Regions from separate parts of the Rummeliibacillus sp. SL167 genome, predicted to be linked through region 3. Evidence: riboswitches for the same ligand, from Rfam matches in the RefSeq annotation. Region 3 holds a riboswitch; each other region holds the start of a gene.
What was found. A riboswitch is a leader RNA that binds a small molecule or an ion and turns the genes downstream of it on or off. The one in region 3 is predicted to bind lysine.

Region 1 (7,588 bases), on a different contig from region 3:
TTTTTCCAAGCTAAAGCATAAATGAGACAAGCTGCACACAACGCACCAAAAAATGCTGCAAAAGGCATGATGAAAACAGAAGTCTTTGTTGCTAAAAATGAAGTACCTCGCCCTAAAAACATATAGAGCACTACTACAAAGCCTGCGCCAGCATTGATCCCTAAAATACCAGGGTCGGCTAATGGATTTCGTGAAACTCCTTGTAAAATAGCTCCTGCAACAGCCATTCCGGCACCGATTAAGATAGCCAATATAATTCGTGGTAGTCGAAATTGGAAAATAGTCATATGATCTTCTTCCGTTCCATGCCCGAATAATGTTGATAGAACATTTTGCAAAGGGATATGGATAAAACCGGCATTCATACTCACAAAAAAGGAAATGATAATAGCTAGAAATGTTATTCCGCAGACTAAAGCAAATTTCGTGTTTCGCATTAAAAGTCCCTCCCATCTTTACGAGCAAGATATAAGAAAAAGGGAACGCCTATTAATGCTGTGATTGCTCCGACCGGTGTTTCGAAAGGTGCATTTATCATACGACCAGCCATATCTGCCCATATCAATAACACACTTCCGAATACGGCTGAAAAGGGTATGACAATACGATAATCTTGTCCAACCATAAAGCGAACAATATGCGGAACAACAAGACCGACGAATCCTACCATTCCGGCAATTGAGACCGAAGCTCCTGTTAACAATAAAACAGCAATGGTGCCACCTAACCTCACTAAATGGGTTCGTTGCCCAAGTCCTGTGGCTATTTCATCCCCTAAACTTAATACTGTCATTGATCTTGCAAGTAAAAGTGCCAGTACTAATCCAGTGACGATAAATGGCACAACAAAGTGGATATGTTGTGGTTGTACGCTTGATATGCTTCCCGCATACCAATAACTCAAGTCTTTTGAGATATCGTATTTTAAACTAATAAAAGTTGATAGCGAACTAAGTAGAGCCGAAATAGCAGAACCAGCTAATGCTAATTTAACAGGTGAGTTTCCACCCTTTGCAAAAGCGATCAATCCAAATACAAGACCAGCGCCTATACCAGCTCCAGCAAATGAACAAAACATTAATTTTGAAAAACTGATGGCAGGTACGATGGCTAAAGCGATGGCAATGAAAAATGTGCTTCCTGCGGTAACACCGAGAATGGATGGTGAAGCAAGAGGGTTTCTTGTCATACTTTGCATAATTGCACCAGATACGGCCAAAGCAGAACCTACGAGGATTGCTGCAATTGCTCGAGGTAGACGTAATTCACGTACCACTACATGTGCTGCATTAGATTCATCATAATGGAACAAAGAAGTCCAAATATCTTTGTAACTTAAATTTGATGCTCCTAGATGAATAGATACTATTACACTTATTAACAATAAACCAATGGCTACGATCATCCATGTGATGCTTGAGGCTTTGTTTATTGCTTTTTTTTCTTTCTTCATGTGACATCTTCTTTCTCAGTACAGTTTATCCTGCATTAACAAGCAGTATGTTCCTCCTACAAGAATCGATCAAAATAACAAAGGAGGCAACTTTGCTTGTATAAGCTCTACTGGTTTAATGAATGCCCAGTAGGGATGAAGGAAATCTCCACTAGGTAAAGTTATACTTTATAAATCTTATATAGATCATTGGAATTTGACAATGTCTAATAATTATATTTTAATTGATATCGATAATCGTTTTCAATTTAAAATAAAAATTTTTTCAGGGGGCTTTTAATAATGTACAATGTTATAAGCAAGAAAAAGGCAATACAACTTTTAGGGGTAGGTGTCTTAGCATTTTCACTTGCGGCTTGTAACGAAGAAAATAGCAGTGAAAAAACAAGTGATCAAAAAACAGAACAATCTTCTCAAGCTAAATCTACGACACGAGTTGTCACAGATGCAATGGGACATAAAGTGAAAATCCCAGCAAATCCGAAACGAGTGATTGCATCGTATTTAGAAGATAACTTGGTTGCCTTAGGAATAACACCAGTTGCTCAATGGAGTGTAGGTGATGGGGCAAGCATTCAAGATTACTTACAAGACAAACTAGGGAAAGTACCAACGATTTCTTATGATTTACCATTTGAATCTGTTCAAAAACTTAAACCTGATTTAATCATTATGGATTCAGCGCAAATGGTAGAGGGCAACAAATACGAACAATATAGCAAAATCGCTCCTACATATGTCATTGGTAAAGAACAAAACAATGATTGGCGTGATGAATTATTGCGTGTCGGAGATGTATTCGATAAAAAAGATCAAGCACAAGAAATTTTAGATAAATACGATGAAAAAGTAACAAAAGCTAAAACAGAAATCAATGATGCAATAGGCACGCCATCTGTAGCGGCAGTATGGTTATTTGGCGGTAAATTTTATATGGTCAATGAAAAATTATCAACAGGCGCAGTTCTATATCAAGACCTTGGATTAAAAGTTCCTGCTGTAGTCAAAGAAATTTCAGCAAAATCAACAAGTAACTGGAATGAGATTTCATTAGAAAAACTTGTAGAATTAGATGCTGATCACATTTTCTTAGTCAATGGTGATGCGCAAAAAGCCAAAAGCACATTGAGCAATAAATTATGGCAAAGCATTCCTGCTGTAAAGGCTGGCAATGTCCACGAATTCTCTTCTAAAGAAAGCTGGCTTTACACAGGCCCTATTGCCAATGAACAAATCGTAGATAATGTAGTAAAAAGTTTAGTTAAATAATAAGCATAGCTAAACAAAGTTAAAGGTAAAAACATACTATCCAAAAGGCACGGATGCTGATCCATCAGCATCCGTGCCTTTTTCAATTATAGGACAAAAATTTTTCTTTTGAACCAGCCTAGTTTTCTATTTTTCAGATGTTACATAACGATCTTTTGCAGATATCCATGCGAAAAAGAACAAACCAATTACTACAACAATGTAGAGTACATTGGCTGATTGCCAACTTTCAAATAAATCATGAATATAGCCATAAAGTACAGGTCCTGTTGCTGCTAATAGATAGCCGATAGATTGGGCTGTACCAGAAATCTCTGCGGCTTCGAATGCATTGCGAGCGCGTAAAGAGAAAAACATCATGGCTAGTCCAAATGATGCGCCACCTGCGAGACCAATGAAAATCATCCAAAGAACAGTAAGTGAAGTTAGGTTCAACAAAATCCCTGAAAAACCAATGATATACAAGATACTAAACATCACCACTAATGAGCGTTGATCTGATTTTCTCGCCGCTAATATAGGGATAAGAAATGTCATAGGCAATTGTGAAAATTGCATGATAGAGAACATCCATCCTGTTTGATGGGCACTTATCCCTTGAGATTTTAACATGGCTGGAATCCAAGCTGCAGTTGTGTAGAAGAGTAAGGATTGTAAGCCCATTGATAGCGTAATAGCCCATGTCAAAGGATATTTCCAAATCGGTTTGCTAGGTCTCATATGCTTATGATCTTCTTTTACATTTATTTGTTGGCGTAATTGTGGTAACCACACGAAAAAAGCAATAATCGTAAGTATAAACCAAAAGCCAAGCGCACCTTTCCAACCGACAATTGTACTGGCGATTGGATAGCTAACACCTGCGGCAATACTCGCTGAAATATTCATCGCTACTGTGAAGATGGAAGTTAGCAATCCAACTTGTAAAGGGAATTTTAGCTTAATAAGTGCTGGCAGCAGAACATTACCAAATGCAATGGCAATACCGATGAGTGCTGTCCCTGATAATAAGAAAATAATGTTCCCCATTGAGCGTATAACTATACCGAAGGCCAAAATAATCATGGCAAATAGCAAGGTTTTCTCAAACCCAAAGCGTCTTGCAAGTTTTGGCGCAAATGGTGAAACCAGTGCAAATGCTAGTAGTGGAATAGTTGTGATAAAACCTGCTAGTACATTGGAAATATCTAGGCCTTGTTTTATATAGGTAATAATTGGACCTACTGATGTTAGAGGGGAACGTAAAGTAGATGATATGAAAATAATACCAAGTACAAGTATCCAAGTATTCCGATTCCAATGTAATTTTTTACTTTGTCTAGGTGTCAGTTGTGTCAATATTGTACGGCCTCCCTGAAAAGAAACTTCTTTATAACCGTATCATTAATAAATAGTAGATTTCAATATTCCAGCATCAATAATTGTTTACTATAAGTCTAAAATGTATTAGAGTAACAGTTATTTTACGTCTTGTTATTAAAAATACTCTGTATTATAATAAGAGCCGTATTAAAATTATATATTACATGCCTCATCCAGTAGGTGAGGTAGAGGTTGCCATGTCCATGAGTATAATCGACGAGATGAAAAAGCATTATAGACTCGATTAAAAAGGGGATATTGCCGAAGTGTCGACAAGCTTTTTATTGTTTATGCTGGGGCTGTTACCGAAAGGTGCAGAACTGTCACATCTGAAATGATGTGTTGAGCTATCTTTATCAAGATTGGTAGGAGTTTTAGTGACCATCTCAAGTTACTTGGATGGTATTTTTTTTAGGATCTATACTAAATGTTGGGTATCGAAACAAGGATATCTCAAATATTTGATATAGAACCATTTTTAATTAACTTTACTCTACCTTTTCTCGTGATAAATCGGAAAGAGGAGAATTATGAGTACAAAAAAGACAAGCTCTAGTGAACAACAGAGCTTAAATAGAGGGTTAAAAAGTCGTCATATTACCATGATTTCTCTTGGTGGAACAATTGGAACCGGTTTGCTATTGGCAAGTGGGAATTCAATTGCTGTTGCTGGACCAGGCGGTGCAATACTTGCATATGGTCTAATCGGTATTATGGTATTTTTCTTGATGACTAGTCTTGGGGAAATGGCTGCGTATATGCCCGTTTCAGGATCGTTTAGTACGTATGCTTCAAAATTTATCGACTCGTCATTAGGATTTGCGCTAGGCTGGAACTATTGGTATAACTGGGCGATTACGATTGCAGCCGAAGTGTCTGCTATATCAATCGTTATGAAATATTGGTTTCCTAATATGCCTTCATTTATTTGGAGTGCGGCATTTCTGTTTGTTATCTTTGTGTTGAATTATCTGTCGGTTAATAGCTATGGGGAAAGTGAATATTGGTTTGCGGTTATTAAAGTTGCAACGGTTATTATTTTCTTGATAGTGAGTTTTTTAATGATCTTCGGTATTCTTGGGGGAAAAGCGCCGATCGGATTCACGAACTTCTTTAAAGGGGATGCACCATTTCACGGTGGATTTTTTGCGACATTCGGCATTTTTTTAGCTGCTGGATTCTCATTCCAAGGTACTGAATTATTAGGTATTACAGCAGGAGAAACCAAAAATCCAGGTGAAACTATTCCAAAAGCTGTGAAGCAGATTTTTTGGCGTATCTTGTTATTTTATATTCTAGCTATTTTGGCAATTGGATTATTGATTCCGTATACGGATCAACGACTAGCTAATAGTGATGATGTAACTGTCAGTCCATTTACATTAGTATTCGAAAACGCAGGGATCGCTTTTGCAGCTTCCATTATGAATGCAGTTATTTTAACGGCTATTCTTTCTGCCGGCAACTCTGGCTTATATGCATCATCTCGTACACTGTGGGAGTTGGCGATGGAAGGAAAGGCTCCTAAAATCTTTAAACGATTAAATGGACGCGGTGTACCAATCGCAGCACTTATTGTGACTATACTAGTTGCTTGCTTATCATTTTTAGCATCTTTGTTCGGTACAGGTACTGTATATACTTGGCTGTTAAATGCATCTGGCATGTGCGGATTTATCGCATGGTTGGGAATTGCAGCAAGTCATTATCGATTCCGTAAAGCATTTGTAGCACAGGGCCATGATTTATCTGAATTACCGTATCGCTCAAAATTCTTCCCATTTGGTCCGATTTTTGCATTTGTAGTTTGTGCGTTTGTTATACTTGGTCAAAATTACACAGCATTTACAGGGGATCACTTTGATTGGAACGGTATTTTCGTATCCTATATTGGTTTACCGATCTTCCTGATTATTTGGTTTGGTTATAAATGGAAACATAAAACAAAGATAGTCCGTCTAGAGGATGCGGATTTGACGGCTAAACGCCATATGAAAGAATAATAAAAAAACACGCGTGTTGATTTGACAAAAATTAGGTCGTCTGTGGCGTAATTTTTGAGAAAACCTGCATTTTTCGGACCATTTATATAGATCTTCGCTGCGGCTTGCTCTTTCCTTTTGTGTAGCACATATTTGATAAAAAAACAATCCAATGTCCTGCGGAAAGAGCGAATAAAGTCTTTGAGAGAGCAAATAAATTATCTCAAAGGGCGAATAAATACTTTATGGATAAAATTGGATAATCAACATGCCTGATAAAAAAATAGTCTATAGAATCGGTTTCACAATGCTTTTGAGCTAAAAAATACGAATGATTTTCTTTTCGAATCAATTTCATAAATCATTTTCTTCTCAAAAAATACGAACATTTAAGAATAACTAATTTTGATAGTTGTGGAGCGAAAGACGGCGACTTATTGTATGATAATGATGCGAAGTAAGCGAGAAGGAGGAACATATAAGAGAATTGGTGTGATTATCCTCTAAAATGTTCGGAGATTAGCTGAAATTTCGTTTCAATATCTGTAAATATTCGGGTTTTACAATTATCAGAATTATTCTATATTTTAATGTTTTATTGAATTTTATAAATAGCATGCTATAATTGGGACATTCTCAATTTAAAACTAAATATCATTTACTCATATAATAGCAAGAATATGGCTTGCAAGTTTCTACCAGATCACCGTAAATGATCTGACTATGAGAAGCAATGCAATGTTTATAAATTGTTCTTTTCGACTGTATAGCTCGAAGGACTTGCTCCACTCATAGATGATTGGATGTACGAGTTCTTCGGGCTTTTTATCTATCTAAAAACTGAAGTGGCTCGTGTCAAGAAAGATAGGGGAAGGATGCAAAATTGCGGGGTATTTCCTATCAGGTTCGCAGCATGTGAATTCTTGAAATCCGGTCATTGAAAGCAAGGTAGATTTAAAAACGTGAAAATAAGAAGGGAGATCCCAAGGTTGAAAGCACTTCAGGAAAAAATCGTAAGGGAAGGTAAAGTCTTATCAGGAGATGTATTAAAAGTAGATTCATTTTTGAATCATCAAATTGATCCACAACTCATGCAAGCAATAGGTCAAGAGTTTGCTGATCGATATAAAGATGCAGGTTTGACAAAAATCCTTACGATCGAATCATCAGGTATTGCACCAGCAGTAATGGCTGGACTTATTTTAGGAATCCCCGTTGTCTTTGCTCGTAAACGTAAATCTATAACATTAACAGATAATTTCTATTCTGCAAATGTTTATTCGTTCACTAAAAAGGTTACCAATACAATTTCTGTATCAAAAGATTATATAACGCAAGGTGATATTGTATTAGTAATCGATGATTTTTTAGCAAATGGGGAAGCAGCAAAGGGATTAATCGACATTGTTAAACAAGCAGGTGCTACTACAAGTGGAATCGGTATTGTGATAGAAAAAGGCTTCCAACCAGGAGGTCAATTACTACGTGAACAGGGTTATCGCGTTGATTCGTTAGCGATTAT
Region 2 (7,588 bases), on a different contig from region 3:
GTCCAAATTCGTCCACCTTCACCACGAGCAGATTCTGACATTAAACGTAATTTGTCATCGCCAGGAATTGCTGTTGGGTGAATTTGAATCATTTCACCATTTGCATATTTTGCACCTTGTTGATAAACGATTGATGCTGCAGAACCTGTATTAATCATTGAGTTTGTTGATTTACCAAAGATGATACCAGGACCACCACTAGCCATGATTACGGCATCAGCACGAAATGCTTTGATTTCATGAGTTGTAAGGTTTTGAGCTTTAATACCTTTACATACGCCTTCATCATCAAGAATTACGCCTAGGAATTCCCAGCCTTCATATTTTGTCACTAATCCTTCAACTTCCCAACGACGAACTTGTTCATCAAGTGCATAAAGAAGTTGTTGACCAGTAGTCGCACCAGCAAACGCTGTACGGTGATGGATAGTACCACCGAAACGACGGAAATCCAACAGACCTTCAGGTGTACGGTTAAACATAACGCCCATACGGTCAAATAAGTGAATAATACCAGGTGCTGCTTGAGTCATTGCTTTAACTGGTGGTTGGTTTGCTAAGAAATCCCCACCATAAATTGTATCATCAAAGTGGATCCAAGGAGAGTCCCCTTCACCTTTTGTATTTACGGCACCATTAATCCCGCCTTGCGCACATACAGAGTGTGAGCGTTTTACCGGAACTAATGAGAATAATTCAACTTCTGTGCCCATTTCGGCAGCTTTCATAGTAGACATCAAGCCAGCTAAACCGCCACCAACGACTATCAATTTGCTTTTAGCCATGTTTTTTTCTCACTCCTCGTTCAAATAGTAATCAAGCGCTTACAAGTTTACACATGACTGCTTAAATAAATGCAAGTAGAGCACCCACGCCGATTACAGATAACACTACAAAGAAAATCAATGTGATGTAAGTTGCAATTTTTTGAGATTTTGGAGATTGTGTAATTCCCCAACTTACTAAAAATGACCAAATACCGTTAGCCAAGTGGAACGTAGCTGAAATAATACCTAATGCATAGAACGCAACCATGACTGGGTTAGATAAAATATTAGCCATCATATCATAGTCAACTTCTGTACCAAGCGCTTTTTGAATTCGAGTTTGGAAAATGTGCCATGCAATGAATATTACAAGAATAACGCCTGTAATACGTTGAAGTAGGAACATCCAGTTACGGAAAGTACCAAAACGTTGATTATTTGGTGCTGCTGTAAAGGCAATATACACTCCATAAAATGCATGGAACATTAAAGGAATGTAAATGACAAACCATTCAAGGAACCATAAGAATGGTAAATTCCCCATAAATCCACTTGCTGTGTTAAATGCTTCTGCACCGTGTGTTGCTTGGAAGTTGATTAACAAGTGTTGCGTCACGAATAACCCTACTGGAATAATTCCAAGAAGAGAATGCAGACGACGCCAATAAAACTCTCGATCTTTCGACAAGACTGTTACCCCCCTTAATACTTGAAAGCAAGATGTCAATTTTTTGTCATGTAATTATCACTCGACATCTATTGACTGCTTGTTTCATAATGGTACAATATTATGACAAGTTTATTGTACTCTCATACCACAATAGCGTCAAGGCAACATGAACTTTTTTATGAGCTATTCTCGTTCATATTATTCTCGAAAAAAGCAATCATTCATGTCTAATGTGTATTAATTCTTTTACTGACATAATTTAGACAAAATATGAAAGAAGGATTTTCATGTCTACTCAACAAAAAAATGAAATAACACAATTTGGTTATGAGCTAATTCGTGATCATGTACTCTCTTCTATATTGGGGAAAAATGAAAAAGATATACTATATTGGTGTGGAAAAGAACTAGCTCGTCAATTTCCGCTCTATGATTTAGAAGAAGCAATCTCATTCTTTAAAGAAGCTGGTTGGGGAGATTTAACGATTGATAAGGTCTCAACTGATGAAGCTTTTTGTACTTTAACCGGAGATCCCGAAGTATTAAAATTTGATAGTCGCTGTTTTCAACTTGAGGCTGGATTTTTGGCGCAGAACCAACAAAAATACTGTGGCTTCCTAACAGAGTGCTACGAAGAAACGAAACCAAAACAAGCACAAGTTAAATTTCACATCAAATGGGATTTGAAGGATAGGATAGAAGGCTAGAGTGAACCTTTACCCAGGGAAATTTTCTTTCACTTGGGTTAGTTAGTTGGATCAATTCATCTTTTATAAGCGGTTAATTCTATACTTTACTAGTTATTTTAAAAGAAAACTTTCTGCTTGTTCATACACGATAGATTCATTCATCAAAAACTCCTACCAGAAAAAATGGAGAATACTGAAAAACTATAGAACCATGATTTTTATCACAGTTTTTTCAGTAGTCATCAAAATACTGGTAGGAGTTTTATTTACGTAATAAAGGACTCCACGCATACGTTCGTTCATATGAAAAGTCCTTTATGAACATATTGACGCTTACTCATTAATTGTAGTAGCCATCAGGTGAAAGTCATTTATTAATGTGGAATTTTTTCTTTGACGGATAAACCAAATTCGTCATGTAAAGCATTTGCTGCTTTTAACATATCTTCCTGCGGTACAACAACAGATACTTTGATTTCTGAAGTGCTGACCATTTTAACAGGAATCCCTTCACGATATAAGCGTTCGAACATCGATGCCGCAACACCTGGATTTGACACCATACCAGATCCGACGATTGAAACTTTTGACAGTTCCCCTTCATAGTCCACATGATGATAGCCCAATGTATCTTTGTGTTCAGATAAAACTTGTAATGTATCTTGAAGATTTTCTTTTTTTACTGAGAACGACACAGATGGTTCCGTTCCTTCAATAATCGTTTGGACAATAATATCGACATTGACATGATTTTTGGCTAATGTTGTAAAAATATTAGCTAATGAACTATTATATGCTTCCTTATAATATACCGTTAAACGAATAATATCCGATTCAAATGCAACACCACGTACAACCAAGCCTTTTTCCACTGTAATTTCCTCCTTCAAGATAGTACCTTCAACATCCTCATAACTCGAACGAACAGACATAGGAATATGATGATTCTTGGCTACCTCTACAGAGCGAGGATGTAGAACACCTGCTCCCAGATTCGCTAGTTCGAGCATTTCATCATAGGACATTTCCAGTAACTTTCTGGCGCCTTTAACATATCGAGGATCACTTGTATAAACACCATCAACATCTGTATAAATATCACAGCGTTCAGCATTTAGTGCTACTGCAAGTGCAACAGCAGTCGTATCTGAACCTCCGCGGCCTAATGTTGTAATATTTCCTTCATCATCAATACCTTGGAAACCAGCGACTACAGCAACCTTCCCCTTTTCCAAAGCATCTTTGACAGCCTTTGGTGCAATATTCTCGATTCTTGCATTGCTTGGCACATGCTCTGTCATAATACCGGCTTGCCAACCAGTAAATGACTGCGCCTCAATTCCTAATTTATGCAAAGCAATGGATAACAATGATATCGTTACTTGTTCTCCAGTTGTCAATAGTACATCCATTTCTCTTTTTGAAGGTGATTCAGAAATTTCATGAGCCATATCTACAAGTTGATCTGTCGTTTTCCCCATTGCAGATACAACTACGACAATGTCATGCCCGTTTTGTTTCTCACGCTGAATGCGTTTGGCAACATGCATAATTCTTTCTGTTGTTGCGACGGAAGTCCCGCCAAATTTTACCACTAAAATACTCATCAAAACGCTCCCCTACATAGTTGTATGTGGGCGACTTTCACAATGATTTCTAATGAAAAAAGAGCAGCCCTTTCACATGTGTGAAGAGCTGCTCTTAGCATGCACGTTCAAAAGAACATTCATGTGAGATAGCCCTCCAGAATCTATGTTGACTCTGACAATTCTACATTTCTTCAATGTAGAACCAGCAGCAAGATGGAATTAGCAATCTTGCAACTTCGGCGGCCTCCCCTTTCATCGACCTTCAAAGGATCTATTCATCCTCCAGTCGGGTACTCTTGAAACCCGCGCCTCTATCATCACTAAATCAGTGATTTTTAATTGGTGACACTACGATACCATATAAATCGCTATTTTTGCAATTATTTTTTCAAAAAAAAGTCAATGATTGCCTGAGCCAGTTTTTTAGGTACACCAGCTTCTTGTAATTCTTCAAACGTTGCTTCTTTAATCTTCTTGATCGAACCAAAGTGTTTTAATAGCTGTTGCTTTCTTTTTGGTCCGATTCCTGGAATTTCGTCTAAAATGGATGTAATCGCATTTTTTTCGTGCAGCTGCCTATGGAATGTGATCGCAAATCGGTGTACTTCATCTTGAACGCGTTGTAACAAATAAAAAGCTTCACTTGTTCGTTTTAGCGGAATGATTTCAGGCGGATTTCCATATAACAGTTGAGAAGTTTGATGCTTATCGTCTTTTGCTAATCCCGCAATTGGAATATCCAATCCAAGCTCATCCTCTAAAATTTCTCTTGCTACTTCCATCTGTCCCTTCCCTCCATCGGTTACGAGTAAGTCTGGAAGAGGGAGGCCTTCCTTTAAAACTCTTGAATAGCGGCGACGAATAACTTCGCGCATCGCTCCATAATCATCATGTGCATGGGCATTTTGAATTTTAAATTTACGATATTCTTTTTTACTCGGTTTACCATCAATAAAAACAACCATTGCCGAAACTGTATCCGCTCCAAAAATATGAGAATTGTCAAAAGCTTCGATACGTAGAGGAGTTGCAATATTCATCGCATCCCCCAATTGTTCGCAAGCACCTATTGTTCTTTGTTCTTGTCTCTCAAGCAATTGGAATTTCTCAGTAATAGCTATTTGAGCATTTTTTGATGCCAAATCGAGTAATTCCTTTTTCCTACCTCTTTGTGGCTTTAACACTTTAATATTCAATACTTGCTGTAACATATCACCATCTATTTCTTTTGGGATAAGAATTTCCTTAGGTTTTATATGTTCAGCTTTTTCATAAAATTGCCCGACATATGTTAAAAATTCATCCTCTGGTTCTCCATATGAAGGAAATAAAGAGACTGCACGTTCAATTAGTTTCCCTTGTCTAACAAAGAATACTTGTACACACATCCAGCCTTTATCTACCGCATAGCCAAAAACATCCCGATTGATAAAATCAGTTGTGGTGATCTTTTGTTTTTCCATTACAGCGTCAATATGGGCTATTTGATCTCGATATTCCTTTGCACGTTCAAAATCTAGTTTTTCTGAAGCATCCAACATTTTCTGATGCAATTCCTCTTTGACTGCCGTATATCCGCCATTCAAGAAATTCGTAATTTCTTGGACCATCTCATCATAAACCTGTTTATCAATATCTTTGACACATGGAGCTAAACATTGACCTAGATGATAATATAGACAAACACGATTCGGAAGTGAATAACATTTCCTTAAAGGGTATAGTCGATTAAGCAGTTTCCTGGTCTCATTTGCCGCATAGACATTCGGATAAGGACCAAAATATTTTCCTTTATCCCTTTTTACTTTGCGAACTGTGAGTAATCTTGGATATTTCTCATTTGTGATTTTGATATAAGGATATGTTTTATCATCCTTTAACATAACATTATATTTTGGATCGTGTAGCTTGATCAAATTGAGTTCGAGCAAAAATGCTTCTTTATTTGAAGAAGTGACAATGTATTCAAAATCTTCAATCTCACTAACGAGTCTTTGCGTTTTACCATCATGTGTGCCTGTAAAATAAGAACGAACCCGATTTTTTAAAACTTTTGCTTTGCCGACATAAATAATAGTGCCTTGTCGATCTTTCATGAGATAACATCCCGGTTGGTCTGGCAAGATAGCTAGCTTTTGTTTGATTAATTCATTCATCAAATCACCTCTAAAAAAACCGGGCACCTTTTGTAGGGACCCGGTTTCGTTTGTAAGTCTTAAATGATTAAGCGTGTTTTTGGATGAATTCAGCTAATGCTTCTTTTGGTTGGAAACCAACTGTTTTGTCAATTTGTTCTCCATCTTTAAATAATAGTAATGTTGGGATTGACATAATACCGAATTGGCTAGCTGTTTCTTGGTTTTGATCAACATCAACTTTTACAATGTTCACTTTACCGGCTAATTCTTGATCTAATTCTTCTAAAATTGGAGCAATCATTTTACATGGGCCACACCAAGTTGCCCAAAAATCTACTAATGTTAATCCATTTGCAATATCATTTGAAAATGTTGCATCTGTTGAATGTACAATTGCCATTTTTTCATTTCCTCCTTAACTCTATGTATCGGTAGTGTAGCATAAAAGAAAATATGAGGCGACTTTTCTGCTCACTTGAAACGATTCATTTACCTACTAAAAAATCAAACTATAAATTTTTCTAACAATCGATTTTGGTTCTAACTCACACATCAAAAAATAGTATGCTAGGGATATTTCCTAACACACTATTTTTATAGTAATCCCTCATTTTCATTAAGATTGAACGACTACATTTTTAAATTCTTCGATCAGCAATGGGACAACTTCAAATAGATCACCAACAATTCCGTAGTCTGCTATTTTAAAAATATTCGCTTCTGGATCTTTATTGATCGCTACGATAATTTTGGAGTTAGACATACCTGCCAAATGTTGAATGGCCCCTGAAATACCACATGCAATATATAAATCTGGTGTTACCACCTTACCCGTTTGACCGATTTGCAATGAATAATCACAATAATCTGCATCACAGGCCCCACGGGAAGCACCTACAGCACCACCTAAAAGTTTTGCTAATTCTTGTAATGGTTCGAAGCCTTCAGCACTTTTCACACCGCGCCCACCAGATACAACGACCTTCGCTTCCGATAAATCAACGCCATCCGCAGCTTTACGAACCACTTCTTTGATAACCGTTCGTAAATTTGTAATATCTACTGATAGACTTGAAACTTCCCCTGAACGGGTTTCATCTTTTTCGAGCGGCGTGATGTTATTTGGTCGAACCGTGATAAATACGATGCCATCATCTTTTACTTTGACTTTCTCAAATGCTTTACCAGAATATATTGGACGGACAAATAAAGCATCGTCACCATTACCTTCAATCGTTGTGACATCAGAGATCAAACCGCTTTGCAATTTGCTTGCGATTTTCGGAGATAAATCTTTCCCTAGCGCTGTATGACCAAATACAATGGCATCTGGATTTTCTGCTTCTGTTACAGCGACAAATGCTTGACTAAAACCATCAGAAGTATACTGTTTCAAATGTGGATGCTCTACAGTCACAATACGATCGGCACCATATTGAATAAGTTCTGCACTTAATGATTCAACGGCATCACCTATTAAGACGCCGATCACTTCACCACCATCAGCAATTGTTTTTGCAGCTGCAATTGCCTCAAACGAAACATTTCTCAAAGTTCCTTCACGTACTTCACCCAAAACTAAAACTTTTTTTGTCATACGATTTCCTCCTCAGCAATATGAATCAGCTTAAATAACTTTTGCTTCTGAATGCAATAATTGAACCAGCTCTTTCACTTGGTCTTGCAATTCTCCTTGCAATACACGACCAGCTTCTTTTTGAGCTGGTAAAAAGAT
Region 3 (7,588 bases):
CCCATTACTATAGGTACTTTATTATAACTATTCAATATAGATTCGATTACTAGATACTATATTCGCATCAATAAAAGGAGAATCCGGTGTCAAATCTTTAAAAGGGGTAGGTAGAAATAGGCTAACTATAATGTTTTTATCCTTATTTAATTGTTTTTTACTCATTGTTGTTGGTACTGAAACTTCTTGACCTGATTTTAATTTATCATATATATATGGTGTTTTATTGCTAACATTTATCTGTCTCCAATTTAGTAGAGACACTATATAAAAATCAACTTCACGGTCCCATTGATTACCATAAACTAAGTTATATTTAAAACTAGATTTTTTTTGAATTAGTTTTCCTTTATATTTGTTGTTATATTCACCTAAAAAAACTCCAGAAATAGCTCCATTATTGGTAATTTCATTATTAGTTCTTATTAATTTGTTTTTGGTTGGAATCTCATTAATGTTCTTAAGAATATTTACTCTAACACTAAATACTTGTGAATATGCTAGTGATTGCTCCAAATTTGTAATTTTCTTATTAGGACTTCTTAATATTAAATAACTAATTGAATGGAAACCATCTGATAGCCCCTTTATCTCTACATTCATTGCTTTATATGCATCTTTTTTTGTTTTAAAGATATAAAAATTTTTCGATTTACCGTCTACTGAGAATGTCATTTGTTTAGCATGATCAAAAATTAGAAGAATAAATTCTTGTTCTTTTGATGTTTTATTACCTAATATTATCTTTTTTTTGAAGTTGCTTTCTTTATTATTTAATTTAAATGTTCTTTCTTTTACTATTTGATTATTATCAAAAAATCCTAGACTAAAACCTTCGCCAGAATTCGCTATAGGAAGTTCCTTATTTGAATATTCTGTATCCTCTCCTTCAGTTTGGCTTGATGCATTAGTTTGGCATCCTAAATTAAAAAACAAACTTGTAATTAGAAGACAAAATAACAGTACTCTTTTACTCAAATTACACCTCCAAAAAATACTAAGAAGCATAAAGGCTTTACCCAATATGCTTCTTTAAATTTTACGACCATTTATCTGTAGCTTCAGTATTTGGATACCAACTATTGTACCCTGCATGCTCGAACGTATGACTTGATGTATCCTTGTATTTACCAGGTGGGAGAAGAACGTTAGATTTTCTTGCAGTTGCTGCAGCATAACCTGAATCTTCATTAGTTTTCGATTTAGTAGCCATTACAGTACCGCCACTAGTTAATGTTGTTGAAACACCTATTTTGTCTATAGAATAATATTTACTTTTAGATTTACTGGTATATGAACCAGATGTACCTGTTCCATTTAAAGTAACTGTAACATTGGGGAATTCATATGATCGACTGATATCAGATTTTGCACTCCAATATGGTGCTTTAGCTGTTACTTTCCATTTTTCAACACTTACGGATATTGGATTACCGCTAGAATCATATGTTGTTGTTTCTACTACCGAGTCACCAAATCTATCATAATATGTTGAAGTTGTTTCTGCTGCCGATACATCTGTTAAAAAACTTGAACTTGCTAAAACACCTAAAGCTACCAATGATGCTGTCAATTTGCTTTTAAATTTCATGCGTTCTCATCTCCTATTTTTTAAATTATTTGGAACAAATATATTATATATATAAATTTCATTTATTTCAAATATATTTTAACAATTATTATAAAAGTTTACATTTCATTGCATTTAACTGAAGATTAAAAATACTCATAATCTTCAATTATTTAATTCTAACCATAAAAAATTCCTTTATAATGGATTTAGCAAGTGATCACCCGTCCAAATCCACTAAAAAAGGAACTTTGCATGGGACAGATTCATACAAAAACTCACTATTCGAAAAGAACTATGCCCTTAAAAATTATTGATTCCAGCACATTGCCACTTCATTTAACAAATCATAAATGGGCTCAATTTCGTAAAACCAAGACAGGCGTGAAACTCCATTTACGCCTTGTCTTTATGGAAAAAGGTGAATCTTATCCAGAAAAGGCTATACTTACTTCCGCGAAAGTTCATGATTGGAATGAGCTAGAAGTCATGGTAGACGATCGGGATTGCATGTATGTTTTGACCGTGGTTATTTAGATTACGAGCGATTTGATCGCATGACCGATGAGGCCTATTTCTTTCCAGGCTAAGGAAAAATGCCGTTATTCGACAAGTGTACGACTTTAAAATACCCGAGGATTCGGATGTGTTGTCTGACCAAATGGTATTGATGGGTACTACTTAAAATAGAGCTGAAAACTATTTTTGTTTAGTAAAAGTGCTAGATACCAAAGGAAATGTACTCATCTGGTCACCAATCGTTTTGATTTAGAGCCAGAAGAAATATCAGAAATGTACAAATCTCATTGGGCCATCGAATTATTTTTTAAATGGATAAAACAACATCTGAATATCAAAAAGTTCTATGGTCAAAGCGAAAATGCGATTGACAGCCAAGTATTTATGGCACTAATTGTTTTCTGCTTGAATGTGTTAGCTCAAATGGATACAAAGAGTGAACGGAAAATTCTACAAATCAGCCGTTATTTGAGGGCAGCATTATGGAAGCCAGCACATATTTGGCTTCGGAAAATTAAAGAAAAAGCTGTACCTTAAACAATAAAAATCGTCGTTGTTGCATAAGCATAATTGTAAATAATAGCCAAATTGATGGACCAATTTTGATAAAGCTTTAACTTTTTGGCCGTAAAACCCTGAAAATAAAAAGTTTGAATTTTCTAACATTTTTATGCAACACTAGTGCTTATAAAATTATAAATTACTTCGATATCTTCATCCATTCACGTTGTGTTTTACTAATCCCTTTCTTTTAAAAAAGCTTTCATCAGTGTTCCGTATTATTTATGGTTAGATCAGCATTCATTCTAATACAAATATCTAACTTTCTAAAATTTTCAATGAAGGTATTGCAAAAACTCTAAAGGAGTGCTAAGATATCTTTAATTTAAATATTTACTTATTTCAATATTTCTTTGAAGTAAGGATAGAGGAGCAAAGACCATCAGTATACAATTGGAGGATAATGGGATCCGTCGATGATTGTGGAAAGGGGAATTTGCCGAAGTGGAGAGAATCTCATTCTTCTCAAAGCTGGTTCTGTTGTTGAATAAATACAGAACTGTCATGTAGTAGAAAACTATATGGAGGGCTATCTACGCACAGAAATGATTTTGTTTCTACTGCAACAACGTAGCCTCGTTGTTGCTTTTTTGCGTTATCTTACTAATTGCCCTTCTCCCTCTATTATGTTGATAAAAAAAATCATGAAGGATGTGGAGAAGTAATGAATTTTGGACAAGTTTTAACCGCCATGGTGACGCCATTTGATCAAAACGGGGAAATTGACTTTCCCGCTACAGAAAATTTAATTCATCATTTAATCTCAAACGGTACGGATGGAATTGTAGTTGCTGGTACAACTGGAGAATCTCCTACCTTATCCGCAGAAGAAAAAGTAGAATTATTTAAATTTGTCGTAAAAGTAGTCAATGGAAAAGTACCAATCATTGCTGGAACGGGCTCAAATAATACAAAAGCTTCAATCGAATTAACAAAACAAGCTGAAGATGCTGGTGTTGACGCAATCATGCTTGTTGTTCCATATTACAACAAACCTTCTCAAGAAGGCTTATACCAACACTTTAAAACAATTGCTGCAGCAACTACACTTCCAATTGTTTTATACAATATCCCTGGAAGAAGTGTTATCAATATGGCTGTGGATACAGTCGTTCGTCTTTCACAAATCCCTAACATCGTTGCCATTAAAGAAGCAAGTGGGAATTTGGATGCGATGGCACAAATCATTGAACAGACACCAGAAGATTTCTCACTATATAGTGGTGATGATGGTTTAACTTTACCAATATTATCAATCGGTGGTGCAGGTGTTATTTCAGTAGCATCCCATATCATTGGAAATGAAATGCAAGCAATGGTGAACAATTTTAAAAATGGAAAATTGAAAGAAGCAGCACAGGAACACCGTAGACTTCTTCCTATTTTCAGAGGATTATTCGCAGCGCCAAATCCATCACCTGTTAAAGCAGCATTAAATTTAAAAGGAGTTTCTGTCGGCGGCGTCCGCTTACCGATTCTTCCTTTAAACACTGATGAATTGAGTGCATTACAAGAAGTATTGAAAGTAGTAGATCAAAAAGAAGAAGTTGTTTTATAAAATCTTAACGGAACGAACCTATCCATATTCATAAAAAATGACACATTCCCCATACATTCATTCCTGTATGGGGGATTTTCGTATGTCGCCTTTTCTCACACTAAAACATAGAATAATTTAGGCATCAATACATCAATATATTTACACATCTCAAATATTTATACTTTAAAATCATTGATGATATCTTCCAGACCCTTCGCCAAATGATTTAATGCAAGTGCCTCATTTGTGACATTATCCATAGATGCTAATTGTTCTTCAGTGACAGCTGAAATCTGTTGCATTGTTCCAGCGAATTGTCCTGAAATCGAAGAGATTTCCTTCATTCGGTCGACCATATTCTTTGTTTCTACACTTACATTATCTACGATAGACGAAACGTCATTGGTTTCGTTCGTGACGTTTTGAACGGCTTTTACAATGTTTTCAAAAGATTCTTCGGTTTGATTGACCATTATAATGCCTTCTTTTAATACTTTTAATCCTTGATTCATCGATAGCGCGACATCATCTGTTTCTTCTCTTATCTTATCGGTTATTTCTTTTATTTGCATAACTGCTTGTTCTGATTGATCAGAGAGTTTTCGAACCTCTTGTGCAACAACAGCAAAACCTTTTCCCTGTTCACCTGCACGTGCAGCTTCAATTGCCGCATTTAATGATAGAAGATTGGTTTGACTGGATATTTCACTTATTAAATTCAAAATTTGATCGATATCCTTTGATTTTAGCTGTAATGACTCCAGCATCTCAGCTGTATTTTCAACCGTTTTTTCGACTAAGGATATTTGCTCGACCGTATTATTCACTAACTGGTTTCCTGAATTTGCTATTTGTAATGCGCTATTTATTGAATTTTCGACGCTATGAATAGATTGACCAGTATGAGTCATTTTAGTTGAGATATGAGAAACTTTTCCTGAAGCTTGTGTCGCAGATTCAACTTGTACTTCTGTTCCACTCGCTACTTCTTCAATTGCTATGGAGACTTGTTCTATAGCCTGTCTAGATTCTGAAGAAGTGATTTTTAATCTATCAGAAGTTTGCGTTACCTGTTTTGCACTCGATTCTACATGAGTCATTAAAGATTGAAGTCGATCTGCCATCTGGTTAAACCCAGTGGATAATGCATAGATTTCCTTACTAGATTGACCTATCTTTATCCTTGCTTGCAAATCTCCTTGAGATATCTTATCCATTAATTTTTTTAAAGAAATAACTGGTTTGGTCACTTTACTGATCAACATAAATCCGATGATGCTTGCGATTAGCACCGTAAAAAGCGTAATACCTATCATTAAATTTCTATAGCTATATACAGGCTTTAAATACTCTTGGTCGTTTAATGCAATGACATATACAGATTGATCTAGTTCTACTTGAAAAGAAAGGGCATAAGTCACCCCGTTATCATGTATGATTCCATTTTTTTGTTGATAAAGTTTCTTGGCAAAGCTAGAAGAAAGTTTTGGTATCTCACTCTTAAATTGGTTAAAAGGCTCAGCCTTTCCTTCCTTTGTTATTTTAAATTGCATAGGCGTTAAGGACGCTGACTTAAAACTGCTTCTATTTTGAGTTAGTGCATAGGCTAATTTATGATCAAATTCTTCTGCAGTGGATGTCGATTTTAACATGGTGATTTTTTGATTGATCACTTCGGCTGAAGAAAGCATCTGTTGCTCAGTAGAATGAATGATAACATTCTTGTTTTTATCGTAACTTACAAATGCAATAATGCTAGAAGATAAAATAATAATTAAAATAATGGGAGCCATCAACATTATTCGAAAGCTAAATTTATGTATTTTTAACATAGATTCAATTCCCTCTTTTATTAGTCGACTTTATTTCTTTTTGTCATAGAACGTTCAAATAATTTCATTTAACATATTTAACCACACGAATATTAAGCTGGTATCATTTTATTATTAAACATAAAAAATAGATGTGCTGATTATCCAATTTAATCCATAGAAAGGGAAATTCGTTGATTGCAACAAAGACTTGCCCGCTTTCCAATAAAGTGAAGCTTCCATCAGTGGGGGTTTTCTTCATCCCCCACTGAACTAGAGGAACTCAGGTTACAAGCGCCACGTCCTGTGGCAACACCTGAGGAACCAACATCTTGTTGACCCAAACCAATCGGACTTTTACGGGCAATTGATCCCCCACTTATCTTTCTCGTTTCTCTCTACATCTTGAGGTGGGGGTCTTACTGCCCGTTAAAGTGGGATAACTGCTATCCACAACACTTACTAAAAAGACTACTTTCCTCTAAAATTTAGAGATATAGTAGTCTAATAAAGTGCGTTTTATGTTTGTAACAAGTTAGCTTATTAGTTTACTTTTTACCTTTTTTGGTTTTGCGCCTACCGAGCCTTTAAAACGTTTATCCAATAATTTGGCAATTAAACGTGCTGCAATATTAAATACAAATACCATAATAATTAGTATCGCTGCTGATTTTGTCGCGATTTCACGAGCATCTGGAACAATACCTTCAGAGTTTAACTTCCAAATATGCACGGCAAGAGTTTCAGCAGGTCTAAATATATTAAAAGGATTAACAGGGCTATCAAGAGGAGCTGCCGCATTTAGTGTAGGAGTCGTTAAACCAGCTGTGTAAATAAGTGCTGCTGCTTCTCCAAAAATCCTTCCAGCAGTTAAAATAACACCGGTAATAATTTCCTGAATAGCAGTAGGAATCAATACTTTTGTGATGGTTTGCCACTTAGTTGCGCCCAACCCAAGACTTGCTTCCTTTACACTTGCTGAAACTGAACTAATCGCCATTTCACAAATTCTCGTTAAGTTTGGGAGATTTAAAATAGTCAGCACTAACGCACCACCTACTAATGTATACCCCCAATCTGCTAATGTTACAAAAACTAGCAAACCAAACAGTCCTACAACAATAGATGGTAGTGATGCCATTGTTTCGATACAAAGTCGTACAAAGTTTAAAAATCTTCCTTTTTTCGCATATTGAGATAGATAGATCCCAGCTCCCAATCCTAATGGGAAAGATACGATTAGAGAAATAACTAATAAATAAAAGGAATTGAATAATTGTGGTCCAATCCCACCACCTGCCATCGTGTTACTAGGGGCTCCAAAAAGGAAATCAGTATCCCAAAATCCCCATCCCATTGTAATAATTTTTTCAGCTATAAATACTAACAAGGCAATGACTAAAATAGCTATTGCATAAAAGATAGCTGTCCAGACATTGTTGACAATCCGAGCTTGATTGTTATGGTTTTTTTTATTGTTCATTTTGCATACCCCTTTTACCAATCATTCGAATGATTAAAATAAATAAGAAGGAAATGATCAATAAGATCATTGCTAAACTCCATAGAGCATCATTCCATGCTGTA

Region 1: another riboswitch for lysine. It lies ahead of FEZ13_RS18485 (amino acid permease); the one in region 3 lies ahead of dapA (4-hydroxy-tetrahydrodipicolinate synthase).
Region 2: another riboswitch for lysine. It lies ahead of FEZ13_RS01085 (aspartate kinase); the one in region 3 lies ahead of dapA (4-hydroxy-tetrahydrodipicolinate synthase).

Annotation. Positions count from the first base shown of each region.
Region 1 is NZ_VCBM01000006.1:94,307-101,894, forward strand. It holds gene FEZ13_RS18465 (FecCD family ABC transporter permease) at 1-437, opposite strand, end outside; gene FEZ13_RS18470 (FecCD family ABC transporter permease) at 437-1,453, opposite strand; gene FEZ13_RS18475 (iron-hydroxamate ABC transporter substrate-binding protein) at 1,736-2,722, shown strand; gene FEZ13_RS18480 (CynX/NimT family MFS transporter) at 2,849-4,060, opposite strand; lysine riboswitch at 4,263-4,442, shown strand; gene FEZ13_RS18485 (amino acid permease) at 4,615-6,087, shown strand; purine riboswitch at 6,709-6,810, shown strand; gene FEZ13_RS18490 (xanthine phosphoribosyltransferase) at 7,056-7,588, shown strand, end outside.
Region 2 is NZ_VCBM01000001.1:268,069-275,656, reverse strand. It holds gene sdhA (succinate dehydrogenase flavoprotein subunit) at 1-785, opposite strand, end outside; gene FEZ13_RS01095 (succinate dehydrogenase cytochrome b558 subunit) at 847-1,455, opposite strand; gene FEZ13_RS01090 (DUF2507 domain-containing protein) at 1,725-2,144, shown strand; gene FEZ13_RS01085 (aspartate kinase) at 2,501-3,733, opposite strand; lysine riboswitch at 3,855-4,037, opposite strand; gene uvrC (excinuclease ABC subunit UvrC) at 4,096-5,871, opposite strand; gene trxA (thioredoxin) at 5,939-6,253, opposite strand; gene FEZ13_RS01070 (electron transfer flavoprotein subunit alpha/FixB family protein) at 6,470-7,450, opposite strand; gene FEZ13_RS01065 (electron transfer flavoprotein subunit beta/FixA family protein) at 7,481-7,588, opposite strand, start outside.
Region 3 is NZ_VCBM01000002.1:315,733-323,320, reverse strand. It holds gene FEZ13_RS12925 (hypothetical protein) at 28-978, opposite strand; gene FEZ13_RS12920 (hypothetical protein) at 1,040-1,591, opposite strand; partial or broken gene FEZ13_RS12915 (IS4 family transposase) at 1,826-2,626, shown strand; lysine riboswitch at 3,008-3,190, shown strand; gene dapA (4-hydroxy-tetrahydrodipicolinate synthase) at 3,315-4,208, shown strand; gene FEZ13_RS12905 (methyl-accepting chemotaxis protein) at 4,367-6,022, opposite strand; gene pstA (phosphate ABC transporter permease PstA) at 6,537-7,484, opposite strand; gene pstC (phosphate ABC transporter permease subunit PstC) at 7,474-7,588, opposite strand, start outside.